Regions from separate parts of the Thioalkalivibrio sp. ALE19 genome, predicted to be linked through region 3. Evidence: predicted binding sites of a transcription regulator. Region 3 holds the regulator's gene; each other region holds the start of a gene.
The links. Region 3 encodes sigma-54, which starts transcription at its own class of promoters, with help from an activator protein. Its sites were predicted from a motif close to TGGCANGNTNCNTGCTT; they were not measured.
Positions count from the first base shown of each region.

Region 1: a site for sigma-54 is predicted at 3,953-3,969, ahead of F787_RS15825 (pilin). Genes of this name have one in related genera too.
Region 2: a site for sigma-54 is predicted at 2,739-2,755, ahead of flgB (flagellar basal body rod protein FlgB). Genes of this name have one in related genera too.
Region 4: a site for sigma-54 is predicted at 5,137-5,153, ahead of cynS (cyanase). Genes of this name have one in related genera too.

Region 1 covers NZ_AUAG01000051.1:418-5,506, forward strand. The annotation lists partial or broken gene F787_RS0113795 (hypothetical protein) at 1-1,295, opposite strand, end outside; gene F787_RS15820 (tetratricopeptide repeat protein) at 1,292-3,262, opposite strand; gene F787_RS15825 (pilin) at 3,337-3,894, opposite strand; gene F787_RS0113810 (pilin) at 3,998-4,438, opposite strand.
Region 2 covers NZ_AUAG01000030.1:14,396-22,169, forward strand. The annotation lists gene flgE (flagellar hook protein FlgE) at 1-1,096, opposite strand, end outside; gene F787_RS0111930 (flagellar hook assembly protein FlgD) at 1,130-1,825, opposite strand; gene flgC (flagellar basal body rod protein FlgC) at 1,836-2,258, opposite strand; gene flgB (flagellar basal body rod protein FlgB) at 2,280-2,687, opposite strand; gene F787_RS0111945 (protein-glutamate O-methyltransferase CheR) at 2,876-3,691, opposite strand; gene F787_RS0111950 (chemotaxis protein) at 3,887-4,816, opposite strand; gene flgA (flagellar basal body P-ring formation chaperone FlgA) at 5,040-5,708, shown strand; gene flgM (flagellar biosynthesis anti-sigma factor FlgM) at 5,801-6,118, shown strand; gene F787_RS0111965 (flagella synthesis protein FlgN) at 6,123-6,605, shown strand; gene F787_RS0111970 (flagellar brake protein) at 6,686-7,402, shown strand; tRNA gene F787_RS0111975 (tRNA-Ser) at 7,474-7,564, opposite strand; gene csrA (carbon storage regulator CsrA) at 7,676-7,774, opposite strand, start outside.
Region 3 covers NZ_AUAG01000001.1:57,277-65,050, reverse strand. The annotation lists gene trxA (thioredoxin) at 1-102, shown strand, start outside; gene F787_RS0100345 (AEC family transporter) at 202-1,134, shown strand; gene F787_RS0100340 (HPr family phosphocarrier protein) at 1,138-1,410, opposite strand; gene F787_RS0100335 (PTS sugar transporter subunit IIA) at 1,382-1,807, opposite strand; gene rapZ (RNase adapter RapZ) at 1,812-2,699, opposite strand; gene hprK (HPr(Ser) kinase/phosphatase) at 2,705-3,745, opposite strand; gene F787_RS0100320 (PTS sugar transporter subunit IIA) at 3,748-4,212, opposite strand; gene hpf (ribosome hibernation-promoting factor, HPF/YfiA family) at 4,217-4,555, opposite strand; gene F787_RS0100310 (RNA polymerase factor sigma-54) at 4,559-6,088, opposite strand; gene lptB (LPS export ABC transporter ATP-binding protein) at 6,173-6,913, opposite strand; gene lptA (lipopolysaccharide transport periplasmic protein LptA) at 6,910-7,452, opposite strand; gene lptC (LPS export ABC transporter periplasmic protein LptC) at 7,449-7,774, opposite strand, start outside.
Region 4 covers NZ_AUAG01000013.1:21,739-29,512, forward strand. The annotation lists gene amrA (AmmeMemoRadiSam system protein A) at 1-5, opposite strand, end outside; gene amrB (AmmeMemoRadiSam system protein B) at 2-805, opposite strand; gene amrS (AmmeMemoRadiSam system radical SAM enzyme) at 872-1,984, shown strand; gene F787_RS0106685 (EAL domain-containing protein) at 2,027-4,456, opposite strand; gene cynS (cyanase) at 4,644-5,090, opposite strand; gene F787_RS0106695 (sigma-54-dependent Fis family transcriptional regulator) at 5,274-6,932, opposite strand; gene F787_RS0106700 (ABC transporter permease) at 7,147-7,774, opposite strand, start outside.

The DNA.
Region 1 (5,089 bases), on a different contig from region 3:
TGCTGGAAGGGGCTGCCCCACAGGTCCGCGCGCAGCGCGGTCACTAGGGCCAGCGCGGCCACGACCAGAAGGGGCACCAGCGTGCGGGTGAGCGCATCCGGCCGTTTCCAGCGCAGCCAGGCCAGCGCCAGCGGCAGGCCGAGCAGGGCGGCGGCCAGGTGGTTGCGGTGTTCGAAGTACAGCTCCAGCTGGATGAAGCTGGATTCCAGCAGATGCGCGGCCAGAAAGAACAGGATGGCGGCCGCCAGCGCGGGGAAGCGCAACCGCCACACAATGGCCATCGCGCCCAGGGCAATCCAGGCCGCCCAGGCCAGCGCCGTGGTCCACGGGTTGAACAGGCCGGTGGAGACCGCAATGTGATCCTGAAAGACTCCGCCCGTGACCGGACGGGGCAGTGCCAGGTGGCCCACGTAATCCCACAGGATGCGGCCCTGGGTGAGCAGGCGCTCCAGCGCGGTAAAACCGCGCGTGCCCGGGTCGTCGCTCAGCAGCGCACCGGCGCGCGTGGCCAGATAGGCCATCAGCAGCGCAATCGGAACCCCCAGTACGATCCGCCGCCACCAGACAAACCCGCGGGTCGGCTGCAGGCGGTGGCGCCGCGCATGGGCCGCCAGGATGGTCCCTTCCAGCACCAGCGCCAGCAGCGGCAGCAGGGCCCCGTTTTCCTTGGAGAGCACCGCCAACAGGCCGAACCCGCCGATGCCGCCGGCCATGCCGAGCACCGTGGCCGGGCGGACCTCGGGCGGGTGTACCAGCCGCGTCCGGACGTACAGCCACAGCCCGGCCAGCACGAACAGCGTGGCGAGCTGCGCCATGCGCTGCACCACGTACAGCGTGGTGGAGACCCACAGCGGGTGCAGCAGCCACAGGGCCGTGGCCAGCAGGGCCACCAGCGCGGCGGTGCGGGCGTCCGCGTCCAGCGCCCGTGCCAGCCGGTTCAGCAGTCCGAACAGCACCACGCCGATGGCCAGATGGATCAGCACGTTGGTGTGCTTGAACGGCTCCGGGTCCGCCGGCCAGTTGCGCGCATCGATCAGGAACGAGGCCATCGCCACCGGGCGCCCGGTGGGGCCGGCAAAGCCCGAGAGCACGTACAGCCAGAATGCCTGCAGGTTGTCGATGGTGCCGTAGAAGCCCAGTACGGCCAGGTTGCTCAGATCGTCGAAGATGAAATTGCCCGACAGGCCCGGGCGGTAAACCACCCACGTGAGCAGCAGGAGGGAAGCCGCCAACAGCGTCAGAAGCAGGATATCGCGGTGCCCGAGGCTCAATGATTTGCCGGTCCGGATGCTCATGGCTGCACCTCAATCAGCCGAGGGGCGCCCGGTCCGCTCTGCTCTGCATGGCGATGTTGGTCGAGCAGGTCGCGGAGATCGCGGGCGGTGTCTTCCATGCGGTTGAATCGATCAACTTCGTCAAGGCGACGGAGGCTGTGTTCGGCATGGCCGTACTGCCCCGTGGAGATCTGGAACTGAGCAAGGTTGGCCCAGGCCTGCGGGTTGTCGGGGGAATGCAGGGCCATTTCCAGAAGCAGGCTCTCGCCCTGCTCGAAGTCGCCAGGGATATTGAGCAGATAGTTGGCTTGCACTGCCTGCAGGGTCATCCGGGACTGGGTCTGAACGGCCAGGTCGATCAGATGCTCCAGGTCCACCTGCTGGGCGGACAGATCTCCATCCATCTTGAGTGTCAGCAGGCCGTGGAGGGCATTGATGTCCTGAGGCGTTAACACGTTCTCCCGAATATAGGCCGCCATTTGTTGTTGCCATTGCGGGTCCACTGGCAGATCCCGTCGGGCGTGCTCCACGATCAGCCGGTAATGGGGCAGAAGCCCCGCGTTGGGGTGGGTGGTGGCATCTTGCAGTTGCGACATCGCCACTCCAAAGAGTGGATCGCCCGTCTCCAGCCCGGGAGCCAGCAGCCGATGCGCCAGTTCGTATCCAGCCCTGGGCGAGTCCTGGTGCCGCGTGGCTTCGAAATAGGCCTGGCGGTACGGATCGCTCCATTCATTGGCACGCAGGAACGTGAGGAACCCGTAAACCGCGATGAGGCCGATGACCAGTGCCATCCGGGCATTGCGTAGCGAGTCCCCCGAGCGGGCCTGCAGAACCAGCGCAAACACCGCCAGCAGGGGGCCGGCCGAGGCCATATGGTTGCGATGCTCGAAGACGAGTTCCAGCGGGATGACCGTGGAAACCAGCAGATGGGGGATGAAGAACCACAGAATGCCGAGTGTCACCAGCGGGAGCCGACGGGCAACCAGGAATGCCCCCGCGATCAGGCCCAGCAGGCCCAGCAGCAGCGGGAGCGTGGTCCATGGTTCCTTCCAGGACCGGGCGAGGGGAAAGGCGTCGTGATAGAGGGCCAGGGAGCCGGGGGACGGGATCACGATGTTCGCGAGGTAGAACCACAGCGCGTGGACCTGCGTCCACAGGCGTTCTTCCAGGGTAAACGGACGGTTGGGAAGAGACGGGTCATTGGGCAGCACGGACCAGCCTCCGACAACGGCCGGCAGAATCACGATGAGCCCGAACAGCGATATAAGGCGGCGGCGTGTCGTGGAACCACGCTCGCCGAACCCGAACAGCAGCCATTCGAGCAGCAGCGCGAACACGGGCAGCATGACGCCGCTTTCCTTGCTGAGCACTGCGAGTGCGCCACCGGCACCGAGACTGCCCAGAAGAATCAGCCACCCCCGGAACTCGTCGCCATGGGCAATCCTCTGGCGGCCCAGTACATAACCGATGAGGCCCGCCAGCATGAACAGCGTGGCCAGGGCCTCCATGCGCTGGACCACGAACAGCACGCCGGTGAGGTTGATGGGGGCCAGTGCCCAGGCGGCGGCGACTGCCAGCGCGAACAGTGGCAGCCCGGGGATGAGAGAGAGCCCCTGTCCGGTTCGTTGCAACTGGCGCCGTTCCAGCTGCCGAACGATCAGAAGGAAAAGGGTCGCCAGGAGCAGGGCGTTGAGGGCGTGGATCACCGTGTTGGTGATCTTCATCGGCATGGCGTCCAGGCCGAAGAAATGCCGCTCCACGGCGAAGGTAAACATGGCGACCGGACGATGCAGGCGGCCCGCGTCGCTGGAGAAAGAGGCCCGGTAGAGTTCGCCGGGGGACAGGCTTTCCATCGCCAGGGCATCGTTCTCGACGATGTTGGGAATGTCATCGAAGACGTAGCCACCGGTCCAGCCGGGGGCATATGCGACGAGTGTGATGAGCGCGATCGCGAGGATGGCGCCCAGCTTGAAGATCGACTGGGTCATTGGTTGCTGTATGGTCGAGACACAAAAAAGCACCCCGCGGGGCGGGGTGCTTCGTCCATCAACTGATTGACGGATCAGCTGCGGCAGTCGGCCGGCAGATAGCTGTCAGCGACTCCACCTTCATCCTGGTCGTCACCTACTTCAGCAAGACCGTCACCCCCCATGTCGTTGCCGTCGTCGCCATCAAACGCACGGCAGACCCAGTCGATGCTGCCACGGGCCGTCACGGCAGAGAAGACGAGGCTTTGGTTGCGGATTTCCGCATTAACGTCATTGCCGTAAAGCACGCGAATAACACCCGCGCCGCCATCCTCCTCGGTGGCATTGCCGGAGTCGGTCGCAGGCGTGACGCTAATCCCGGCAACGTACGAGCCGCTGATGGATTGCGGTTGTGCAAGCCCGTAGGAGCGGTTGGCGGAGGAATCGTTTGTAATGGCAAAGCGCCCGCGCTGGCTGTAGAACTCGGAGACCGACGTACGGGCACCGGAAGCCAGCGACATGCCTTCGGAGGCCTGAGCGCGGATGGTGTAGTCCTGGTAGGCCGGCAGGGCAATGGCGGCCAGGATGCCGATGATCGCCACGACGATCATCAGTTCGATCAGGGTGAAACCCTTTTGAACCTGTTTTTTCATGATTTGTACTCCTGATGGTGTTGAGCTCGGTAGGGTGGTGAAGACCCCGCGAACAATGATGCAATTGTGATGCCAGGAAAGCAACCGCGAAAGCGGACCAATATCATTCTCGGCAGCTCGCCGGCAGCAGGCGGCTCGTAGCTGCGGAATCCCCGCGACAGCGCCAGACCAGGCTGTCTCCCTCGCTGGTGACGGCGGACAGGAGCAGGTGGTCACCCCTGACGCGTGCGTTCACGTCGTTTCCCAGGCGGACGCGTATGAGCCGATCGGGGCTGACCGATACGGCAGTCACGTACGAACCCGAGATGCTCTCGGGCCGCACCATGCCGGCCGATCGGTTGGATTCCGGGAGACGCCCACGGGCGTTATAGAACTCTTCGGCCGCGGTGCGGCCAGTGGTGCCGAGGGTTACGGCTTCCGCCAGCTGGGCGCGGATCTGGTACTCCCCGTAGAAGTACGTGGCGATCGCCACCAGGATGCCCAGAATGGCAACCACCATGAGCAGTTCGATGAGGGTGAAGCCTTTCTGTGGGATAAGCCGCATAGCGCTGGTCCTTTTTTTGAACAGCCAATCACATTCCGTGCCAACTCATTCACCCCGAGTGTGACGGCGATTGTCAGTCTCGGGTGACGAAATTTGTCACCCTGAGTGACAACGTTGGTCAGTTTGCGGGTATTCCCGAGTGTGCCCATCGGGATTGTCGCCCCGGCTCGTAATCGCTCTTGTATGTCCCCGCTGCCCGGCCAATAATCCTTCTTCCCCCACGCAGGAGCGCAGTCCCCTGCGCGTGCTGGTGTCCCCGGCGCAAGCCACCGTCGACACGAGCAGCGCAGTCCCCTGCGCGTGGGGGTGCTGGACATGCCCGATCGGCCAGGGGGCTGGCCTCCTGATATGGATTGACCTGTCAACGGTTGGCTGTAGTGTTCGATCGAGACCTCCTGTTTTCCATGCCTTCGAGGCAGGGCACGAGAAGCGGATTGCGACGGTGGATCACTCTGATATACGCGGGTTGGTTACCGACCGGACTTCACTTCGTCGCGGAGCTGCCCTTCTCTACGGGCGAGGGTCAGCCCTTCCGGGGAAGGGATGCCTCATAGGAGCGCCAGGGGTTCTCCTCACCGGCCTCTCATGCCCTGTCCCGAAGACACGGATGCGGGGTTCATACGTCGGCTGCGGGTGGGTCAGCCGGTTTCG
Region 2 (7,774 bases), on a different contig from region 3:
ATCCCGTACCGGCCGCTCCCGGGGCATTGACCGTCGGCCCGCCGGAAGCAAAGGTCTCCGCCCAGTTGTTGTTGCCCAGCTGCTCCAGGCCCTGGGGATTGTCGAAGTTCGCCAGCACCACCTGGCCCAGCACGTCCGACTGGCCGTTGCTGTAACGCGCGAACACCACCCCTTCGTTGTCGATGTCGATGTCGGTCAGCGTGCCGGGGGCATAGCCGTCCTGGCTCAGGTCGCTGACACCGAAATCGGTGCCGTACTGGGTCGTGCCGGCAAAGTCGATCTCGATCTCGGTGCCGTCATCAAATGCATCACCGGGATCGAAGGTGAACGTCGCATCGTCATCCGGCATCTCGTCGAAATCCAGTTCTCCGTTGGCATCAAAAACCAGCTCCTTGGGATCGTTCTCGTTAACCACCTCGCCGTTGACCGCGACGTAGGCCTCCCACTCGTTGTCATCCACCTTCGTGAAATACACCTCGGCGTCCTGGGCCTCGCCCTGGCCGTTGTACACCGTCAGCGAAGTGGAGAAGTTGTAGCTGTCCGGCACGGCCGCGCCGTTGTCGGTCTCGAAACCACCCGCAATAACCTCGGCGTCGGAACGCAGATTCAGCTGGGCGTCGATCTCCTCGGTGCGCCGCGGCGCGCCCTCGCCCGTGTCCAGCCGCAGATTGCCGGGGGTACCGCCGAGATCCGCCGGCTCCGCATCGCCGTCCTCGGCGACATAGCCCTGCAGGTTCTGGCCCTGGCTGTTGACGAGGAACCCGTCGCGATCGACCTGGAATTCTCCGGCGCGGCTGTACACCGTGTTGCCACGGTCATTGAGCTGGAAGAACCCCTCTCCGTCGATCGCCAGATCCAGTCCGTTTTCGGTGAATTCCGTCTGACCCTGGGTAAACTGCTGGGTCACCGCCAGCAGGCGCGAACCCGCGCCTACGGTCGTCTGGTTGGTGCCGCCGAACGACTGGGCGTAGACATCCCCGAACTCCGCGCGCGACTGCTTGAACCCCGTGGTCCCGGCGTTGGAGACATTATTGCCGGTCACGTCCAGATCGGCCTGGGCCGAGTTCAGTCCGCTCAATCCGATGTTGAAGGGCATGTTCCGTTCCTCCGGTTGTTTTTGTGTCGGGCGTCAGCCGGAAATCCGGCGTACGTCCGAAAAATCGATCTCGCCCACGCCTTGCACATTCAGTGCCAGGCCGTTTTTCTCCCCGCCCATGGAGACGCTGTCCACGCGCTGGTTAAGAAAGGTCTCCAGCGATTCGGTGCGCTCCCCGCTGCGCGCGGTCGCCCGTACCTCGTAGACCCCGGCCGGCGCGCGCTGGCCGTTGTCGGTCATGCCATCCCACTGGAAGTCCTGCAGCCCGGCGCCCATCGCGCCGAGATTCATGCGCCGCACGCGCTCGCCGGCCCCGTTCATGATCTCGACCTCCACCGACTCGGCCGAGGCCCCCAGTTCGAACGCGCCGCTCATGCCGCCCTCGGGGCCCAGCTGGCCGAACTCCACCGGCACCAGCACGTCCTTGCCGACCAGGTTGGCGCCCTGCACCGCCTGGTTCTGACCCATCGACTGGGCGAAGCCCTCGAACGACTCGTTCAGCTGCTGAATCCCGGTGACGCTCGAGAACTGCGCCATCTGCGCGATGAAGTCCCCGTTTTCCATCGGCTCGAACGGGTCCTGGTTCTGCAGCTGGGTCGTCATCAGCTTGAGGAAGTCCTCCTGTCCCAGCTGATCCGGCCCGCCTTCCTTCTCCTGACGGTCTCGCTGGGCCTGGCGGTCAGTGCGAATCCCCGCCCCTTCCAGCATGTCGGGTGTCAATCCGTTCATTTCCGGTCTCCTAGCCTTGTCCGCCCATCTGCAGCGTGCGCATCATCAACTGGCGGGTGGTGTCCATGACTTCGACGTTGGCTTCGTAATTGCGCGAGGCCGACATCATGTTGGCCATCTCCTCGACCACGCTGACCGCCGGGCGAAAGATGTAGCCATCGTCGTTTGCCTTCGGGTGATGGGGCTCGTAATGCATCTGCGGCTCGGCATCCGACTCCTCGATCCCGGCCACCCGCACCGGCGTCGCGGTACCGTCGCGGTTGGCCTGGTCCATCGCCGCCTGGAACAGCACGTGTTTCCCGCGATAGGCCTCCTCCGCGCTGCCGGCCGCCGTGTTGGCGTTGGCCAGGTTCGAAGACACCGTATTCAGCCGCGCCGACTGTGCCGTCAGCGCCGAAGCCGAGGTATTGAACAGATTGAACAGATCACTCACGGCAGTGGCCTCCCGTCAGGTTCAGCGATTGCCCCGGAAGGCATCGCGAATGCCGGAAACCCGGCGATTGAGAAATTCGAGGCTGCTCTGGTACTTGACCGAGTTCTCGGCGAACGCGGCCCGTTCCATCTGCGGATCCACGGTGTTGCCGTCCAGAGACGGCTGCGAGGGGATGCGGTACTTGAGCTCGGCCCCGGTGCCCGCGGCGGCCGTCCCCGGATCCTGATGACCGGCCCGGGTCTTGCTGAGCTGCAGCTGGCCACCACCCCCCGAAGCCGCCTCCAGCTGGCTGCGAAAATCCAGGTCCCGCGCCTTGTAGCCGGGGGTGTCGGCATTGGCGATGTTCGAGCTCAGAACCTCCATGCGCTGCGAACGCAGGTTCACCGACTCCGGCAGAATCCCGAGTGCCTTGTCCAGCGATATGCTCATCCCGTTCCGTCCGGCCCGCGCATGGCGGGCATCCGTTGCCTGACCACGACGATGCAATCGCCGTGCCATTGGCTGCCGGCAAAAGGGGAAAAGGATTGGGAGGGACGCCGGCGCGCGGTCGGCCACGCGGCGAATCACCGCGTCGGAAACGACCGCCGGGCCCGTTGCAGGCCCGGCGCGGGCGGGGTTCAGCCCTTCAGACGCAGGACCGAACCGTACTCGGTGCGCACGGTTTCGTAGGCCTTGCTGTAGGGGCCGACCGTCTCGGAAGCGCCAAGAAACAGATAGCCACCGGGGTTAAGCTGCTTCGCAATACCGTCAAGGACCTGACGCTTGGTCTCGGCGGAGAAATAGATCAGGACGTTACGGCAGAACACGATGTCGAACTTGCCCAGCGCCGCGTAGCTGTCGACCAGATTGAGTTTCTGGAACCGGCAGCGGCGCTGCACCTCGGGGATGATCTTGTGCCCCTCGGGCACGGTCTGGAAGAACCGGGACCGCCGCGACTCGCTCAGCCCGCGCACGATGCTCAGACCGTCATAGACTCCCTTGCGGGCGTCTTCCAGCACGCCCTCGGACAGGTCCGTGCCGAGAATGCTGACGGGCACCACCCGGCGCGGGCGCGAGGCCTCCCATTCCGAGACCACCATCGAGATGCTGTAGGGCTCCTGGCCACTGGAACACCCGGCCGACCAGACCTTGATCGACGACCGAGTGGACGCCAGCTCCGGGAGGATCACGTGGCGCAGGATCTCGAACGGAAAACCGTCGCGAAACCAGGAGGTTTCGTTGGTGGTCATCGCGTCGATCACGCGCGTGCGCAGCTTCGGGCTGGGCGCCTTGCGCAGCGCGTGCAGCAGTTCCGGCACGTCCTTGTAGCCAAATTCATCCAGCAGGCGGGACAGCCGGCTGGACACCAGGTACTGGCGGCTGTCCCCCAGCACCAGGCCACAGCACTCGGAGAGAAAGCGCGCGAATTCTTCGTAGTCACGGGAATCGATCACGCACACATCTCCGCCTTGACGCGTGCCGGGCCCGTCCGCCGTCCGCTGGTTGTTCGGTTCGATGATTCCATGCCGCCACAGTATAGGGCTTCGAGGCGGCCTTGCGGGAGTCCGCAGCCTGCAAAGGGGCGGCAAGCGCCGGCCACCCGCCCCGGCCGGGCCGGCAACCGTTCGCCCCCGGCAACCACCGACATCTCAGGCGGTCTTGTTGATCTGTTCCAGGATCGCACTGGCCAGTTCGTCCGGGTTGAACTTGGAGAGGAACGCATCCGCACCGGCCCGACGCACCATGTCGGTATTGAATTCGCCGCTGAGCGAGGAATGCAGCAGCACCCGCAGCGGCCGCAGCCGCTCGTTCTCGCGGATCTTTGCCGTCAGGGTGTAACCGTCCATGCGCGGCATTTCGATATCCGAGATCACCAGCTCGACCGTGTCGTGGATCGGACCCTCGGCGGCTTTCTCCTCCAGGTAATCCAGGGCTTCACGCCCGTCCTTGCACAGCACGTAGGGCCACTCGAGCCCCTGGATGGCGCTTTCGATCTGGCGGCGGGCCACCACCGAGTCGTCGGCGATGACGATTTCCCGACGCTCGGGTGTCTGCTCGGCCACTGCGGAACGCACGCTTTCCGACACCTCGGTGGGCAACGGATTGACCAGCGACAGCACGCGCTCCACGTCGATGATCTCCACCAGCTTGTTGTCGAGTTCGGTGACCGCCACCAGAAACGACTCACGACCGGTGCCGCGCGGGGGCGACTTCACCTGGTCCCAGTTGACGTTCACGATGCGATCCACCGCCGACACCATGAAGCCCTGCACCGAGCGGTTGAACTCCGTGATCACAACCTTCTGCTGCCCGTCCGCCCCGGCCCGCGTCGACTGCATGCCCATCGCCCGCGCCAGATCGATGATCGGCACGGTCTTGTCGCGCAGGGTGGTGACGCCCCGCACCACCCCGGCGGACCCGGGAATCTGGCGCAACTGCGGCAGCGGAATCACCTCGCGCACCTTGAACACGTTGATCCCGAAAGTCTGCGTGCCGCCCAGATAGAACAGCAGCAGCTCCATCCGGTTCTGCCCGACCATCTGCGTGCGCTGGTTCACGTCGTCAATAAACTGACTCACGGTTCTCGCCCCCTGGGTTGTTCTCCCTGCTAACGGCCGCGCCGGCGGGAGCTTGAACCACGCATCGGACGCGCAGGACAGGCGCCGGATGCCATGGCACAGAATCTGCATGTATTCCGTGACGAAGACACAGGGTCAACGGTGACCGGACATGCACCTTTTCAAGTTACAGGCTTTGCTCCCGTACCGCAGCCCGGGCCGCAGCGGGGGTGCGCTTCTTCTGATGCTCGCGCTCCTCGCCCCGACCGCGCAAGCGGAGATCGAGCCGGTGCAGAACATTCGTGACAGCGCGGAACGGTTCCTGCACCAGCAGCTTGGGGACCACAACGGCGACGATGTGGAGGTGCAACTCGGTCATGTCGACGACCGCCTGCGCCTCAAGCGCTGCGAAGAACCCCTGGAGGCCTCGCTGCCGCCCGGCGGCCGCCCGAGGGGCAATACCGCGGTCAACATCCGCTGTCCCGGGCCGGTGACCTGGTCGGTGTACGTTCCGGCCACCGTGGAACGCCACGCCGAGGTGGTGGTGGCCCGCCGCAACCTGTCGCGCCAGCAGACCCTGGGGCCGGGCGATCTGCGCATGGAGCGCATCGAGACGTCGCGCCAGGCCAGCCATTATTTCGAGGACGCATCCGAGGTGGTCGGTCTGCAGACCCGCCGCGCGATTCGCCAGGGCCAGGTCATCGGCCAGCAGCACGTTAATGAACGTCAGGTGATCCAGCGCGGCCAGCGCGTTACCATCCTCGCCAACAGCGGCAGCGTCACTATCCGCATGCAGGGCGAAGCCCTGGAGGACGCCACGGCCGGCGACTGGATCCGCGTGCGCAACACCTCCTCCGGACGCGAGATCGAGGGCGAGGTCCAGCCATCGGGCACGGTTCGCGTCGCCCTGTAGTAAAATGTGACGGAAATCCCGCAACCGACCCTACAGTTTCGGGCATTCCGGCCGATACACGCGGTAGACCAGTAAAACGACAGGACAAAGTCATGGATATCAAAGGCCCCAACATCAACGGCCTGCGCCCCGACAGCCAGAACGGCGGAGTCCGCGGCCGTGACGACGACGCCCGCACCGGCGGTAACGGGGTGGATCGCGCCGGCAATGGCGATGCCGCCAGCGGCGACGCCGTCACCCTGACCGGCGCCGCCCAGGCCATGAACGGCAGCGGCGAAGCCAGCGAGGCCGCACCGTTCAACGAGGCGAAGGTGGCCGAGATCCGCGAGGCGATCGCTCAGGGGAACTACCCGATCGACAACGAAGAGCTGGCCGATCGCATGATGGAAATCGAAGGCCTGCTGCGGTGATCCGATGGTGACCGACGAAACCGGAATTCGTCCTTCCCTGGAGGAATCCATCCGTCTCGGACAACGGCTGGAGGATATCCTGCTGGAGGAAACCCGGGCCATTGAGTCACGCGAACCGGATCGGCTGCAGGCCGCGGTCCAGCGCAAGCAGGAACTGCTGCAGGCACTGGAAACCGAAACCCGCAAACAGCAGCAATGGATCGAGGCCCGCGGGGCCGAGTTCACCCCGGAAGGGGTGGCGCGGCTGTTCGCGCGGCTGGAGGGAGGGGAGCACCTCAATGACCGCTGGCAGGCGCTGCGGGCGACGATCGAACGCTGCAACGAACTCAACCAGGGCAATGCCCGGCTGATCGAACGCAACCAGCGCCGGGTGCAGATGTCCATGCAGATCCTGCGCGGCGAGGACAGCGGCCCGGCCACGACCTACGATCCCTACGGCAAGGCCCGCCACCGTCGTACCACCGGCCAGACCATCACCCGCGCCTGAGCCCGGGTTGGTCCGGACAGGCGTGAACTCCGTCACAGGGTGTATGATGCGCGAACCCACTTCGGACGCGACGTGCCCTCATGGATGACAACGATTATACCGTCGACACCCCGGAACGCATCGGCCAGATCCTGCGCGACCTGGACCATGGCCTGACCCTGGTCAGTATCCGCCTGGAAGAAAGCGGCCCGCTGTACACCTCGGCGCTGATCCGTCTGGATGCCGACGCGCGACGTCTCTACCTCGACCAGCTGCAACCCCCTTCCCTCCACCAGCGGATCCGGCCCGGCCAGCCCCTGCGCGTCTTCGCGACCCTGCGCGGCGTGGCCGTGCGGTTTACCACCGAGGTCCGCCAGATCGTGAGCGAATCGCCGGGAGACCTCTACGAGTGTCCGTATCCCGCCGAACTGCAATACCTGCAGCGTCGCGAGACCTTCCGCGTTCATATCCCCCTGAGCAACCGCCCGACCCTGCAGATCCAGGGCGAGATGCACGAAGAACCGATCGAGGGATCGGTGGTGGACCTTTCAGCCGAAGGCATGTGCGTGGAACTGCCGAATGAAGTGCTGCAGGAGATCCCCTATGGCAGCCGCCTGGAATTCACCAACCTGCTGCTCCCGGACGTGCAGGAAAGGGTCTCCGGCGCCGTCAAACTGGCCAACTCGCGCCCTTCCACTCGCGAAGGCCATTCGTATGCCGGCTGCGCGATCATCGAGATGTCGGCCCGCCTGGAACGTGCCATCAACGTCGCCCTGCTGTTCTATCAGCGTGAGGAACGCCGCCGCGCGATGAACTGACCGATCCCGGCTTACGTGCCCACAAAAAAGGCCCGCACGAGCATCACTTGCCGTGCGGGCCTTTTGCGTTCTGGCGGAGAGTGAGGGATTCGAACCCTCGATGGGCTTTTGACCCATACTCCCTTAGCAGGGGAGCGCCTTCAACCACTCGGCCAACTCTCCGTAACTGCGGTGCAGAGGATACGGATTCACGCCGCGGAATGAAAGCCCGCGCGGCCCCGAATTGATGATTTTACCTTCATTCGGGCCGCACGGAGATCGCAGCGTCGGACGTCACTCGTTCCCGCGATTGTCGCCGGAGCCGTGTTCCGAATCTTCGTCCTGAATCCGCTGAAAGATCTCTTCGCGATGAACCGCCACGTCCGGGGGCGC
Region 3 (7,774 bases):
GAGGTGCTGGGCAAGGTGCGCGAGCTGGACATGGAGGCCGTGCGCGCCGACATCGAAAAGCAGCAGCAGGAACAGGAGCAGCAGGCCGGCGGCAACGCCTGAGTCCGGCACCTGCCGCAATAACCTCCCGCGGCCCGTTCCCGGGCCGCTCCGTCCGCCACTCGAACCGACCCTGACAAACCGACGAGGTCCCTCCCCCCCGTGTTCAGCGTGATGACCCAGATGGGGGCCCTGATCGTTGCCGGGGTCGGCTGGCGGATCCTGCAGCCCGGCGGTCTGGATGCCGAAACCACCCGCCGGGTCCTCACCACGCTCGTCTATTACCTGCTGCTGCCCGCGCTGGTGCTGCAGGTCCTGTGGACCGCACCGCTGGGTCTGGACTCGGTCCGCATTGCCCTGGTCGCCGCGGCGACGGTCCTGATCACCCTGGCCGTTACTGCCGGTGCCTGCCGAGCATGCACTGCCGACCGCGCCGCGGTGGGCGCGATGCTGCTGGCCGCTGCCTGGCCCAACGCGACCTATCTGGGCCTGCCGATCCTCGACAGTCTGTTCGGCGAGGCGGGGCGCGCGGTGGCCATCCAGTACGACCTGTTCGCCTGCCTGCCGCTGGTGCTGACCCTGGGCGTGGTTCTCGCGCGTCGCTACGGCGATGGTCGCATGCCGGCGGTGCATCCGCTGCGCGGCCTGTTGTCGGTGCCGTCGATCTGGGCCGCCCTCGCCGGTGTCACCCTGAACCTGGGCGGGGTGCCGCAGACGGTCTGGCTGGAGGAGTGGCTGGGACTGCTGGCGGATTCGGTGTCGCCGCTGATGCTGTTCGCGCTGGGCCTGGCACTGGTGTTCCACCGCTTTCACGGGCGCGACGCGCGGCCGCTGGCGGTCGTTGTGGGGATCCAGCTGCTGCTGGCACCGGCGGTGGCGCTGGGGCTGGTGTGGCTGCTGGGGATGGAGGGGATCCCCGCGACCGGAACGGTGCTGGAGGCGGCCATGCCGGCGATGGTGCTGGGGCTGGTGTTCTGTGACCGCTTCGGGCTGGATACGGGGCTGTACGCGGCCGCGGTGACCCTGACCACGGCCCTTTCGCTGATTACCCTGCCGCTGTGGTTCGCCCTGGCCGGCGGTCTTCTGGGGGGGTGAGCCTCAGGATTCCTCGCCGAAGCGGTCCGCGACCAGCTCGGTCAGGGCATCCAGCGCCGCCTCGGCATCCTCCGCGCCGTCGGTCCGGATGGTGATCTCCGAGCCCTGGGCGGCGGCCAGCATCATCACCCCCATGATGCTCTTGCCGTTCACTTCCTGTTCGTTGCGGGCGACGGTGACATCGGCGGTGTACTGACTGGCGAGGCTGACAAACTTCGCGGCGGCCCGGGCATGCATGCCCAGCCGGTTAACGATGGGAACTGCGCGCTGCGGCATCGCTGGATTCCTGGTCGCAGAGAAGGATTCCGTCATGGCCCCCGGACAGCGCCTTGTTGACCAGTTCGCTCAGGGGCAGATGGCGGTAGTTGAGTACGCGGACGAGCATCGGCAGGTTGACGCCCGCGATCACGCGCGCGTTGTGTCCGCGCGCCACGCGGCTGGCCACGTTGGCCGGCGTGGAGCCGAACATGTCGGTCAGGACCAGCACACCGGCACCGCTGTCGAGGGTCTCCATGCGGGCGCGGGCCTGCGCCTGGATATCGTCCGGATCGTCGCTTTGCGACATCGCCATGGACTCGCAGTCCTCGGGCAGGTCTCCCAGCATGCTCTGCGCGGTCTGCAGGAGTGTATCGCCCAGGTTTTGATGCGTGATCAGGATCAGACCGACGCCCATGGAACTACTCCGTTTCAGGGGAGAGAGAATCGAGCTCGCGATGACGGGTGCTAACAGTAACATGTTCCCGTTCGCGCCACGCAGCTGCCAGCCGTTCCACAAGGTAGACCGAGCGGTGGCGCCCGCCGGTACAGCCGATGGAGACCGTGGCATAGCTGCGATGGTCCGCCACCAGCCGCGGGATCCAGGTGTCGAGAAAGCCGTGGATGGAGTCGAACATCGCCCCGACCTCGCCATGGCTGTCGAGGAAATGCGCTACCGCCGGATCCAGTCCGGTCAGTGGCGCCAGTTCGCGCTCGTAGTAGGGGTTGGGCAGACAGCGCACGTCGAACACGAAATCGGAATCCAGCGGCGAGCCGTGCTTGAAGCCGAAGGACTGGAACAGCAGCGACAGGCCGGCGGTCTCGCGGCTGCCGACCCGGGCCCGGAGCGTGCGCGCGAGGTCGTGCATCGACAGCCGGCTGGTGTCCACGGTCAGGTCGGCCTCCACCGCCACGTGCCCCAGCCAGGTCCGTTCCATGCCGATCGCTTCCACCAGCGGGATGCCGTCGCGTGCCAGCGGATGGCGTCTGCGGGTCAGGTGGTAGCGACGCAGCAGGACCTCGTCGGAGGCATTGAGGAACAGCACCTCGACCTCCAGGCCCGATCCACGCAGCTCGCCCAGCAGCTGGCCGAATCCGCTGAGGGCGTCGAGGCCCGAACGGACGTCCACGCCCACGGCCAGATGGCGGTCACCGCCGGTGTCGTAATGACCGCTGCGGACCTTCTCCACCAGTTCCGGCAGCATCGGCAGCGGCAGGTTGTCGACACAGAAGTAGCCGGCGTCCTCCAGGGTATGCAGGGCGACGGTCTTGCCGGAACCCGACAGACCACTGACCAGCAGCAGACGCATGTCGGTCAGCCCTCGGGATCGGGGTTGGGGACCGTGGTGCTGGGCCCGCCGATGTGGAAGATGGATTCCTCCTGCTGATCCTCGCCCATCTGGCGCCGCTGGCGGGCGCGCAGGTCGTCCCCGGCGATGTAGCCCTGCATGTGCAGCAGGTGATTGCGGACCGCGGCCTCGATCATGACCGCGATGTTGCGCCCCGGCGCCACCGGCAGGCTGACCAGCGGGATGCGCAGGCCGAGGATCTCGCTCTCGCCGCGGCGCCCGTTCAGGCGATCGTCCGGCACCGGCGAGGGCTCGTTGTGATCGCGCAGATCGATAATCAGGCGCAGATACTTGCCGCCCTTGATCGCCGAGTCGCCGTACATCGCGCGGATGTTGAGCACGCCCAGGCCGCGCACCTCGAGCAGATCCTGGAGCAGGGCGGGGCAGTGTCCACGCACGATATCGGGGGCAATGCGCGCGAACTCGGGGGCATCATCGGCGATCAGCCGGTGGCCACGCGAGATCAGCTCGAGTGCGACCTCGCTCTTGCCGACGCTGGAGGCCCCCGAGATCAGTACACCGATCCCGAGGATCTCCATGAACACCCCGTGGCGCACCTCGAAATGGGCGAGGCGCTGCTGCAGGAAATAGCGCAGCAGCGCGATGACTTCGTGCGAGGATGTGCGTGTGCACAGGATCACCGGCAGGGGGTCGTCACCTGTCTGCGGCATGCGCGGGAACGGGCAGGTGTCCTCGGCGAAGATCACCATGGTAGTACCGGTGCGGGCCATTTCCAGCACCAGGTGGTCACGCTGCTCGTCGGACAGGCCGGCGATGTAGCGGGCCTCGTAGTCGCCGATGACCTGGATGCGGTTGGGGCGGATCAGGTTCAGGTGGCCGGCCAGCGGCAGGTCGCCATCCCCGAATCCCAGGAGTTCGCGGTCGCCCGCGGCCTCCTCTCCGTGGACGTAGCGCAGGTCCAGACGGCTCCCCATCGCCCGCGTGAGCGCGGCGATGGTGATGTTGCTCGCGGTGCCGTCGGCTGCCGCTTCCGCCCGGTCGGCCATGGTCAGGTATCTCCCAGGGCCCGGGTGAGGGCCTGCTGGACCCCCGCGCTGTCCGCGGCGCGCCGGATGCCGGCGAGGGTGTCCGGCTGCGACAGCCCGCGCGCGAGCTGGGCCAGCAGGTCCAGGTGTTCGCTGGTGGCCTCTTCCGGCACCAGCAGGGCGATCAGGATGTCCACCGGTTCGTGGTCCATGGCTTCGAAATCCACGCCCTGATCCAGACGCAGGACCGCGATGCGGGGCGTATCCAGCTCGGCGAGACGGCCGTGCGGGATCGCCACGCCATGGCCGAGCCCGGTGGAGCCCAGTTTTTCGCGGGCCGACATGGCTTCGAACGCGGCACTGGCCGCCAGTCCGTCCGCGGCCCCGTCCACCAGCAGATCGGCGAGGGTTTCCAGCGCTCGTTTCTTGCTGGAGCAGTCGGTTTCCAGTCCGATGCGCTCCGGGGTGATGAGCTCGGCCGGATTCATCGGCTTACTCGGGTTGTTCGCGGTTGCGCTGGGCGCCCTCGGCGCGATGATGATCCTTGACCTTCTCCTTGTGCTTGATCAGCTGGCGGTCGACCTTGTCGATCAGGCCGTCGATGGCGGCGTACATGTCATCGTGGCTGGCCTCGGCGTGGATGTGGTTGCCGCTGACCTGCAGATTCGCTTCCGCCTTGTTGTGCAGCTTCTGCGTCTTCTCGTGGTTCAGCACCACGTGCACGTCGATCACCTTGTCGAAGTGGCGTTCCAGCTTCTGGAATTTCTCGTTGACGTAGTCGCGCAGGGCGTCGGTGATGTCGACGTGGTGTCCGGTGAGATTGATCTGCATGGGTCAGGCTCCTTTCGGTTTGCTTCCGGTCGGCATGGCGGCCATCTGGCGGCGCTCGCTGGAGGATGGCAGGTTCATGCCCTCCCGGTATTTGGCCACGGTACGCCGGGCCACGTTGATGCCCCGATCCGCCAGGATCTGGGCGAGGCGGGAATCGCTGAGCGGTTTGCCCGGCGTTTCCTCTTCGATGAGTTCGCGGATCATGGCACGAATCGCGGTCGCGGAGCATTCCCCGCCGTCGCTGGTGCCCACGTGACTGGAGAAGAAATACTTGAATTCGAACACCCCGCGGGGGGTGTGCATGTATTTCTGCGTGGTGACCCGCGAGATCGTGGACTCGTGCATCTCCAGGGCTTCGGCGATGTCGCGCAGGATCAGCGGCTGCATCGCCACCTCGCCGTGTTCCAGGAACCCCTGCTGGCGTTCGACGATCGCTCGCGCCACGCGCAGCAGGGTGTCGTTGCGGCTGTGCAGGCTCTTGATGAACCATCGCGCCTCCTGCAGCTGATCGCGCATGAAGGCGCTGTCGCGGGCATCGGAGACCTGGCGGACCATGCCGGCGTAGAGGTCGTTGATGCGAATGCGCGGGGCGATCTCGGGATTCAGGTCGACCTGCCAGCCCCGGTCGGTATGACGCACGTAGACATCCGGGACCACGTATTCCGGCGGTGTCGAGCTGATCTGGGCGCCGGGGCGCGGGTTGAGCGTGCGGATCAGGTCCAGCGCCGCGGCCAGTTCGTCGCCATCGCGTACGCCGCTCTGGCGCTGCAGGGCCTTGTAGTCACGCCGGGCAAGGGCGTCCATGCCGTGTTCCAGGAGCGCGCGCGCCGCCTCGCGCGAGGGCGCGTCCGGCGCCAGCTCGCCCAGCTGGACCTCCAGGCACTCGCGCAGATCCAGCGAACCGACCCCCAGCGGGTCGCAGTGCTGCAACCAGTGGCGTACGGCCTCGACCTCGTCGGTGTCGACGGGGGGGTCTTCACTCCGGCTGATGGTCTCGGCCAGGGTCTCGACGTCGCCCTCGAGGTAGCCGTCGCCGTTGATGGTGTCGATCAGGGCGGCGCCGATGCGCTGGTCGCGCGGGGTCAGGTGCGACAGATGCAGCTGCCACAGCAGGTGATCCTGCAGCCCGCCGCCGTCGTCGTCCGAGGTGTTCTCCAGCGGGTCGCGGTCGTCCAGACCGCGCGGGCTGGCGCTGGCGTCGTAGATGTCTTCCCAGCGGCTGTCGGTCACCAGCTCGTCGGGGATGATGTCCTCCGAGCCGCCGGCATCCACCGTTTCGCCGGTGCCGGCGGCGTCGCTGCCGCTCTCGCCGTCGTCGGTGTTCGCGTCGCTGTCGGTGTCCGCGGTGTCCCCCGCGTCGGCACCGAGTTCGTCATCCTCGGCCTGTTCCAGCATGGGATTGCTTTCCAGCGCCTGCTGGATCTCGGCCTGGAGCTCCAGCGTGGACAGCTGCAGCAGCCGGATGGCCTGCTGCAGCTGCGGCGTCATGGTCAGCGTCTGACCGAGCTGCAGATTCAGCCCGGGCTTCAGCATGAGTTGGGAAAGGCGTTGGTCACCATAAGTGAATAGTAATCCCTTGCTGCGGGCTTGTGCACCGCCCCGGTGCGGCGGTCGGTGTCACAGGCGGAAGTTTTCGCCGAGGTAGACCTCGCGCACGCGGGCGTCGGCCAGCAGTTCGTCCGGCGTGCCCGCGCTCAGCAGGCGCCCCTCGCTGAGGATGTACGCGCGATGGCAGATGCCCAGGGTCTCGCGTACGTTGTGATCCGAGATTAGTACGCCGATGCCGCGTTCGGCCAGGTGGCGGATGACTTCCTGGATCTCGCCGACCGAGATCGGATCGACCCCGGCAAACGGTTCGTCCAGACAGATGAACCGCGGATCGCCGGCCAGCGCGCGGGCGATCTCGGCGCGCCGCCGCTCGCCTCCGGACAGCGCGATCCCGGGGCTGTGGCGCACGGTCTCCAGCTGGAATTCCTCGATCAGGGCGTCGCCGATGCGGCGGCGCTCGTGGCGGTCGAGTTCCGGGCGCAGTTCCAGCACCGCCTGCAGGTTGTCTTCGACCGACAGGCGGCGAAAGATCGAGGCCTCCTGTGGCAGATAGCCCAGCCCGGCGCGGGCGCGTTCGTGGATGGGCGCCCGGGTGATGTCGCGCCCGCCCAGGGTGATGCGCCCGGTATTGGGCCGGATCAGTCCGACCAGGCTGTAGAAGCAGGTGGTCTTGCCGGCCCCGTTGGGTCCCAGCAGGCCGACCACTTCGCCGGGCACCAGGTCCACATCCATCGCGTCCAGCACGGTACGCTGGCCATAGCGCTTGCTCAGCTCGCGGGCGACCAGATGGCCGTCGGCCGCGGGGGTCATGGATCGTCCTCGCGTGGCTGCAGGCGGATGTGCACGCGCTCGTCATCGGTGTCGCCGCGTTCGGCGCGGATCACGTCGCGTTCGAGATCGTAGGTGATGCGCTGCCCGCGGGCATCCTCGGCGGCGGTGATGACGCGTGCCCGTTCGGTCAGGATCACGCGTTCCTCGTCGAGGAAATAGTCGATGCGCAGCCCCTCGGCGATGCGCGTCTCGCCGGTCTCGGGATCGGGCGACTCCAGGCGTGCGGGCTCGCCGTGGGCCTCGATCTCGTAGGGGCGGCGCTCGCGCATGTGCACGATCACGCGGTCCGCCTCCAGGGTGGCATCGCCGCGCACCACGATCACGTCGCCGGTGTAGGTGCCTGTGCCCGCGCGTTCGTCCATCTCGGCGTGGTCCGCGGTGATCTCCACCGGCAGGGCATCCTCGCGGCCGGTCGCCGGCGGGGCCGCCAGGAACACTGCGAGTATGCCCGCCACGGCAAGCAGCGGGGCCGGTCGGCGGATGCCCGCGCGGCGATGTTCGGTTGTGGCCGGGTTCATTCCGGGCGGTCCTCCTGCGGCAGGTCGCTGTACAGCGTGTAGACCTCGGCGAGCAGCTCAATGGTATCCGCTTGCGGGTCGGCGCGCAGGCCGGTACCCCGCTGGAACAGTCCCGGCTGTTCCAGGGTGCTCGGGGCCGACGAGGTCGTCAGCCGGGTGTCCAGCGCCACGCGCACGTCGCGCGACTCGATCACCGTGCGTACGCGCGCGTCGCGTTCGGGGCGCACGCCGCGGGTGTGGCCGAAGGTATGCAGCAGTTCGCGATCGGGCTGATGTGCCGCGCGCGGGGCGCGCCAGGTCCAGTTCAGGCCCCGTTGGTCCA
Region 4 (7,774 bases), on a different contig from region 3:
GTCATTGCAGGGCCCAGGCGCCGTAACCCACCACCTGGTCGCGCGGGCCGGCGGTATCCGCCGAGGTGCGCCGGTCGAGGGTGGTAATGCCCAGTCCGCGGCGTCGCGCGGCCCGCAGCAGTCCGGCCAGCGGGCGGCAGCCGCAGGCGTCTTCCGGCCCCAGCGCGGTGTCATCCATGCGCTCGATGACCTGCTGGGTCGCCGCGTCCAGGCGCTGCGCGGTGGCCTCGTCGTGGAAATGCGACAGGTCCGAGCTCACCACCACCAGGGTCTCCGGGTAGTCCCACAGCCGGTCGAGCACCGCCTCGACCTGGTCCGGGGACGCATCACCGACGACCAGCGGGACCAGGCGGAAGTCCTCGAGGGCCACCTGCAGGAACGGCAGCTGCGCCTCCAGGCTGTGTTCCGGGCCGTGGGCGGCGTTCAGGGACTGCACGCCGGGCAGCCCGGCGAGGGCATCCACGGCCTCGCGGTCCACGGGGATGTCGCCCAGCGGGCTGCGGTAGTACGCGCTGTCGGTGGTGGCGATTCCGCGAAACGGCACGCGATGCGAGGGCCCGAGCAGGACCACCCGCCGGATCCGGCCGGCGAGCGGACGCACCCGGGCGTAGGCTGCCGCCGCGACCGGCCCGGAGAACGGGAAACCGGCATGCGGGGCGACGATCGCCCGGGGCGCCGGGGCATCTGCCTCCGGCGACGCCACCTCGGCGAGAAAGCCCTCCACCATCTGCCGCAGGGTGGCGGCATCGGCGGGGTAGAAGCGCCCGGCGACGGCGGGTTCGCGGATGGCGGCGGTGGCGGACATGTCGGGCTCCACAATATCGGGACTCATGGCTTGAATTGTGGGACCTCGGGGGCCACATTCAAGAGTATGAGCCGTACGACCGACACTCCGCAGCACGACGCCTTCACGGTGTCCACGCGCTACTGGCACGCCCTCGACGACGGCCGTGTGCAGTGCGACCTGTGTCCGCGTTTCTGCAAGCTGAAGGAAGGGCAGCGCGGCGCCTGTTTCGTGCGTGCCCGGCTGGACGACGAGGTCGTGCTGACCAGCTACGGCCGCTCTTCCGGTTATTGCGTGGATCCGATCGAGAAGAAGCCGCTGAACCATTTCCTGCCGGGGACACCGGTGCTGTCGTTCGGGACCGCCGGCTGCAACCTGGCCTGCAAGTTCTGCCAGAACTGGGACATCAGCAAGTCGCGTGAGGTCGATACCCTCGCCGACCGGGCGGATCCGGAGACCATCGCGCGGGCGGCCGAGGAGCTGGAATGCCGCTCGGTGGCGTTCACCTACAACGACCCGGTCATCTTCCACGAATACGCGATCGACGTGGCGGCGGCCTGCCGTGCGCGCGGGATCCGCACGGTGGCGGTCACCGCGGGCTACATCACCGAGGCCGCGCGCGGCGAGTTCTTCTCCGCGATGGATGCGGCCAACGTGGATCTCAAGGCGTTTACCGAGCGCTTCTACCACCGCCTGACCGGGGCGCATCTGCAGCCGGTGCTGGATACCCTGGAATGGCTGGTGCACGAGACCGATGTGTGGACCGAGATCACCACCCTGCTGATCCCCGGAGAGAACGACAGCGATCCCGAGATCGTGGCGATGGCCGACTGGGTGTATCAGCACCTGGGTCCGGACGTGCCCATGCACTTCACCGCGTTTCATCCCGACTTCCGCATGACCGACTATCCGCGCACGCCGCCGGAGACCCTGCAACGGGCGCGCAACATCGCCCGCGAGCGGGGACTGCATCACGTGTATACGGGGAACGTGCACGACCGTGATGGGCAGAGCACCTGGTGCCCGTCCTGCGGTCGGCGGTTGATCGGTCGCGACTGGTACCGGCTGTCGGACTGGAACCTCACCGCCGATGGCTGCTGCAATGCCTGCGGGGCGGCCGTTGCCGGGGTGTTCGAGGCGCGGCCGGGGGACTGGGGGCCGCGTCGCCAGCCGGTGCATCTGGCGGATTTTGCCCGCTGACCGGCACCGGCCTGCGCCCCGGCGAGTCCCTCGGCGATTCCCTCAGCGCGGGACGCCGGCGGCGGCCACCCCGCCCTCGCAGTCTTCCAGCAGCTGCGGCAGCTCGTTCGCCGGAACCGGCGGGCTGCACAGAAAGCCCTGCCAGGCATCGCAGTAGCGGGTCTGGAGGAAGCTGCGCTGGTCTTCGGTCTCGACCCCTTCCGCCAGCACTTCCAGCCCCAGGTTGTGGGCCATGTTGATGATGGTCACGGTCAGTTCGGCATCGTTGGGGTCGTGCGGCAGATCCTGCACGAAGGCCCGGTCGATCTTGAGCCAGTCGATGTTGAAGCGCTTGAGGTAGGCCAGCGAGGAATACCCGGTGCCGAAGTCGTCGATGGCCAGCGCCACGCCCAGGCCCTTCAGCTGCAGCAGGACCTCGCGCGAGCCCTCGGCCTGGATCAGGGTGGTCTCGGTCATCTCCAGCACCAGACGCCCGGGGTCCATCCCGGTGGAATCCAGCACCTCGCGCACGCGCGCGACCAGTGCGGGGTCGTTCATCTGGTGGGCCGAGAGGTTCACCGCCAGCGACAGCTCCGGCAGGCCCTGCCGGTCCCATTCCACCACCTGGCGGCAGGCCTCGCGCAGGACGAACTCGCCCAGCGGGCTGATCAGGCCGGTTTCTTCGGCCACCGGGATGAAGCGTCCGGGCGAGATCAGCCCCTTGTCCGGGTCGCGCCAGCGTACCAGCGCCTCGACCCCGGACACGCGGCGTTCGCGCAGGTCGATCTGCGGCTGGTAGAAGACCTCGAGATGGCCGTTCTTCAGGGCCTCGCGCAGATGATTTTCGGTCTCCAGGCGCTCGCTGGCGGCGGCGGTGAGGTCCTCGCTGTAGAAGCTGTAGGTGTTGCGGCCCTGGGCCTTGGCGCGGTACATGGCCGCGTCCGCCTGGGTGATCAGGGCCTCGGGCGACCCGCCGTTATCGGGGAACAGGGTGATCCCCAGCGAGCCTCCGACCTGCAGCGAGCGCCACCCGCCCACCGCGAAGGGCTCGGCGATCACCGCCAGGATCTCCCGGGCCCGCTCCTCGAGGGCTTCCAGTGATTCGACATCGTCCAGCAGGACGATGAACTCGTCGCCGCCCAGGCGGGCGATGGTGTTGGCTCGTACCCGATCCTTGAGCCGGTCGGCGAGGATCTTCAGGAGTTCGTCGCCGACCTGGTGGCCGAGGCTGTCGTTGATGGTCTTGAAACGGTCGAGGTCCAGGAACAGGATCGCGACCCGCCCGCCATCTTCGGCACTGGTGTTGATCGCCGAACGCATGCGCTGGGTCAGCAGCACCCGGTTGGGCAGGTCGGTCAGCGGGTCGTGGCTGGCGCGATGCGCCAGCTCCGCCTCGTGCCGGCGCAGGCGGGTCTCGGCCTCGCGGCGCTGCTGCACCTCGCGCCCGAGGTCGCGGTTGATCCGGTGGTAGCGCAGGGTCGCTGCGGCCATCAGCGCCAGCAGCCCCAGCAGCAAGGCGATGGTGACCGCCGGGTTCTCGCGCCAGTAGAGCAGCGGGTCCAGGGCCGGGTTGCGTTCGTAGGGCGGGGCGCCCAGGCGTTCCAGCAGGTCATGTGCCGGGGCGTAGGACAGCGGTGCGGCCCAGCCGAAATATTCGCCGGTCCGGCTTGCCGGGTGACCCTCCGGCATCTCCAGCAGGGCCACGGTCACCGCGTTGGCCAGGGCTTCGTCGGCATGTTCCATGCGCGAGAACGGCCATTCCGGGAACAGGCGGGTGGTGTGCTCGAACGGAAAGCCGGGGGTGTCGCGCGGTTCCAGCACCCGCAGCTCGCCGGGTTCGAACGCCCCGGCCCCGGCCATGCGGTCGAGCACGCCGGTGCGGACCGTGCCGGCGTCCGCGCGGCCGTCGAGCACGGCCTCGACCACGCGGTCATGCGGCATGTCGGTGAAAGTCAGTTCGGCGAGATCCTCGCGCGGATCCACGCCGGCATCCAGCAGGGCCTCGTGCCCGGCATGCCAGCCACCCAGCGAGCCCTCCTGTACCGCAAACAGGTGCTGGCCGGCGATGTCCTCCAGCGCGGTGATGTCGTCGCGGTCGGCGCGCGTGAAGATGACGCCGCCGAACAGCCGGACCGGTTCGCCTTCGTGTGACGCGATCAGTGTGGTCAGGCGGCTGATGCCGTGGGCGTATTCCAGCTGGACGTAGTGCCCGGTATTGGTGAGAACGAAATCGATCTCTTCCCCCGCAACCGCGTCTTCCAGCTCGGGGTAGTTCATCGCCCGCATGCGGAAGCGGGCGTCGAAATCCTCGCCAAGGCGTTCGGTCAGGTAGTCCGCGGTCGGTTGCCAGCGGGCCTCGGCTGCGCTTGCCTCGCGCACTGCGAGCACACCGATGTCCACTGTCGTGGCCCCATCCGGAGCGCCGGCGACCGCGCCCGGGAGGGACGGGAGCAGCATCACGGCCAGGACAAGGGTGCGGGGCAGCCATTGCATGCCGGTCAGCCTACTACGAACCGGGCGGTGGATGCTTGTCCGTGCAGACAACGGTTTGATTCGGGAACCTTTCGTTCCCGCGAGGGGCAGGGAAATGCAGGGAGGGCAGAGAGGGCAGGCAGGAAAGGCCGCCAGGGCCGCGCCCGGGCCACGGCCACGGGCGGGCGAGAGGGCGAGTGGCCGGCGTTCACCAGCTCTTGTAGGGCAGGAACTTGCCGTTCCAGGTGATCTTCACCCGGTCACCCTTCGGGTCCTCGACCTTGTCGATGTCCATGGTGAAGTCGATGGCGCTCATGATGCCGTCGCCGAACTTCTCGTGGATCAGCGCCTTCATGGTGTCACCGTACACGTTGATCGCCTCGTAGAAGCGGTAGATCACCGGGTCGGTGGGGATGGTCTTGTCCCAGTGCTTGTGCGGGAACGCCTGCAGGGCCTTCGACACGTCGGGCCCGAGATCGAGAAACGCGGTGAGCCGGTCGGCCGCCTCGGCGTCGAGATGATTCATGCCGTAGCAGGCCGAGGTCACGTAGACCTCGTGCAGGCCGGTGGCCTCGGCGATGCCGGCCCAGGTCGCGGACCGGCCCTCCTTGGCTTCGAGGATGGTGGCGGTCATTTCGGTCTTGCTGAGGGTCATGGATGGCCTCCCGGTTGGTGTCGGATCAGTGTTGCCACCCAATGCTCTGCAGATCCCGTGCCAGCTGGACGCCGTTCACCGGATCCGCTCCGGGACGGCCGTACGGCAGCACGGGTCGGGTGAGGCGGACACTTTGTCCGCTCCCGTTGCGGACAAAGTGTCGACAATGTCCGCAACGGGGTCTCAGGCCAGTCCCAGTTTCTTCAGGCGGTAGCGCAGCTGGCGCGGGGTGAGGCCCAGGTCCATGGCGGCGCGGGTCTTGTTGCCGCCGCTGCGTTCGATCGCGTCCCGCAGCTGGTCGGCCTCGGAGGCGTGCACCCGGCGGTAGGGGCGGACGATGCCGGGACCGGTCGCCCCGTCGGGGTGCGCCTCGTTGCCGTGCGTGCCGGGAAAGGTCGGGGTGTCCGGCGATGGTGCGGCGTCCGGTTGCGGGGAAGCGGCGGGACCGGTGGCGTGCAGCCCCGGGCTGATGCGCGATTCCTCGTGCAGGATCTCGTCGATCAGGGCGGTGCCGATGCGGCCCTCGCTGGAGAGCAGCACCGCGCGTTCCAGCACGTTCTCCAGCTGGCGGATGTTGCCCGGCCAGTCGAAGGTTTCCAGACGCTCCATCACCCCGTCGTCCAGGACCACGTTCCAGCCATGGACGTGGGTGTAACGGTCGAGAAAGTGCCGTGCGAGCAGGCGAATGTCGCTGGCGCGATCGCGCAGCGCGGGCATGTGCAGCGGGATTACGTTCAGGCGGTAGAACAGATCGAGCCGGAATTCCCCGGCATTGACCGCTTTCTGCAGGTCCTTGTGGGTGGCGGCGACCACGCGCACGTCCACCGGGATGTCGCGCGATCCCCCGATCGGCTGCACGACCCGTTCCTGCAACACGCGCAGGATCTTGGACTGCAGCGCCTCCGGCATGTCGCCGATCTCGTCGAGGAACAGGGTGCCGCCGTCGGCCAGGGCGATCTTGCCGGTCTTGGCGCTGGAGGCCCCCGTGAAGGCGCCTTTCTCGTGGCCGAACAGTTCCGATTCCAGCAGGTCGGCCGGGATCGCGGCACAGTTCAGGGAGATGAACGGTCGCGCGTTGCGCTGGCTGATCCGGTGGATCATGCGTGCGATCTTCTCCTTGCCGGTGCCGGAGTCGCCGGTGATCAGCACCGTGGCCTGGGTGTCGGCGATGCGGTGGACCTGCTTGAGGACGCTGCGCAGGGCGGGGCTCTCGCCGAGGATTCCGTATTTCGCCCCCTGGGTGTCGAGGGCGCTCTTGAGGTAGCGGTTTTCCGAGACCAGTTCGGCCGTGCGTTCGGCGATCAGCTGGTTGATGCGCAGGACCTGGCCAATCATGGAGGCGACAACGCGCAGTACGTTGAGATCGTCCTGGAACTGGCGCGAGCGGCGGCGCAGCCGGTGGACCCCGAGTACGCCGATCGGCTGTTCGTCCTGCACGATGGGGACCCCGATATATGCCACGGTCTCCTGCGGCAGGGTCGAGCGGTCGACCGCCCGGGCGAGATATTCCGGCTCGTTGTCGATGTCCTGGATCAGCGCGATCTGTCCGGTCTTCATCACCCGGCCGGTCACGCCCTCGCCCAGCGAGTAGCTGCCGCGCTCGCGTTCGGCGTCGGTCAGGCCGTAGGCATGCCGGATCTTCAGCTGTCCGCTGTCCGGGTCGGGCAGCAGGACCCGGCCGCGGTTGAGGCCCAGCAGCTGGGACATCATGCCGAGGATGCGGTAGATGGCGGCGTCGGGGTCGCGCGAGCGGCCCATCAGCCGGGCGACCTCCAGCAGCAGGGTGATCTCCTGCTCGCGGGTCGCCTGGTCGGTGCGGTCTTCGGTGGCGGTGTCGTTCATGCCCGGTGGGCATGCAGAAACCCTGCCAGCGCCGCGGACCGGGCCGTGGCGGGGCACGGAGCGGATGCGGGCGGCACCTGGCGGCGGACTTTGCACCGCGATGGTGCGGTCGGTTCCGGTACGCGCCCGAAGGGTGCAGTGCATGCCGCGGGCCGTGGACAAAAAAAGGCCCGACCGCGCACGGCCGGGCAGACGGAGGGAGTGAGGGGGCAGCTCAGCTTTCGGCGTGGTAGCTGCTGCGCCGGATCAGGCGCACGCAGATGGCGTCCAGCATGTAACCGATCAGGCCGATCACCAGTACGAAGGCGGCCAGCTTGTCGTACTCGAGCGTGTCGCGGGCATCGTTGATGGCGTAGCCGAGCCCCGAGGTCACGCCCAGGTATTCCGCCGGCACCAGTACGATCCAGGCCACGCCCACCGCCAGGCGGATGCCGGCGAACACGTCCTGGGCGATCGCGGGCATCACGATGTAGCGCAGGGTGTGGTAGGGGTTGGCGCCCAGGTTGTTGCCCACCTTCAGCCACATCGGATCGATGCGCTGCACGCCGTGCGCGGTGGCGTAGGTGATGGGCCAGACCGCGGCGATGGCGATCAGGAAGATGATCGCCGCATCCCAGGTGGCGAAGGCCAGCACCGCGATCGGCATCCACGCCAGCGGCGAGATCATGCGCAGGAACTGGAATGGCACGTGGGTGGTTTCGCGCAGCACGTTGAAGTACCCGATCATCACCCCCAGCGGGACCCCGATCAGGATCGCGTAGAGCAGGCCGAATCCGACCCGGTGCAGGCTGGACTCGATCGGCGACCACACCTGTCCGGAACTCACGATGTCCCAGAAGGCG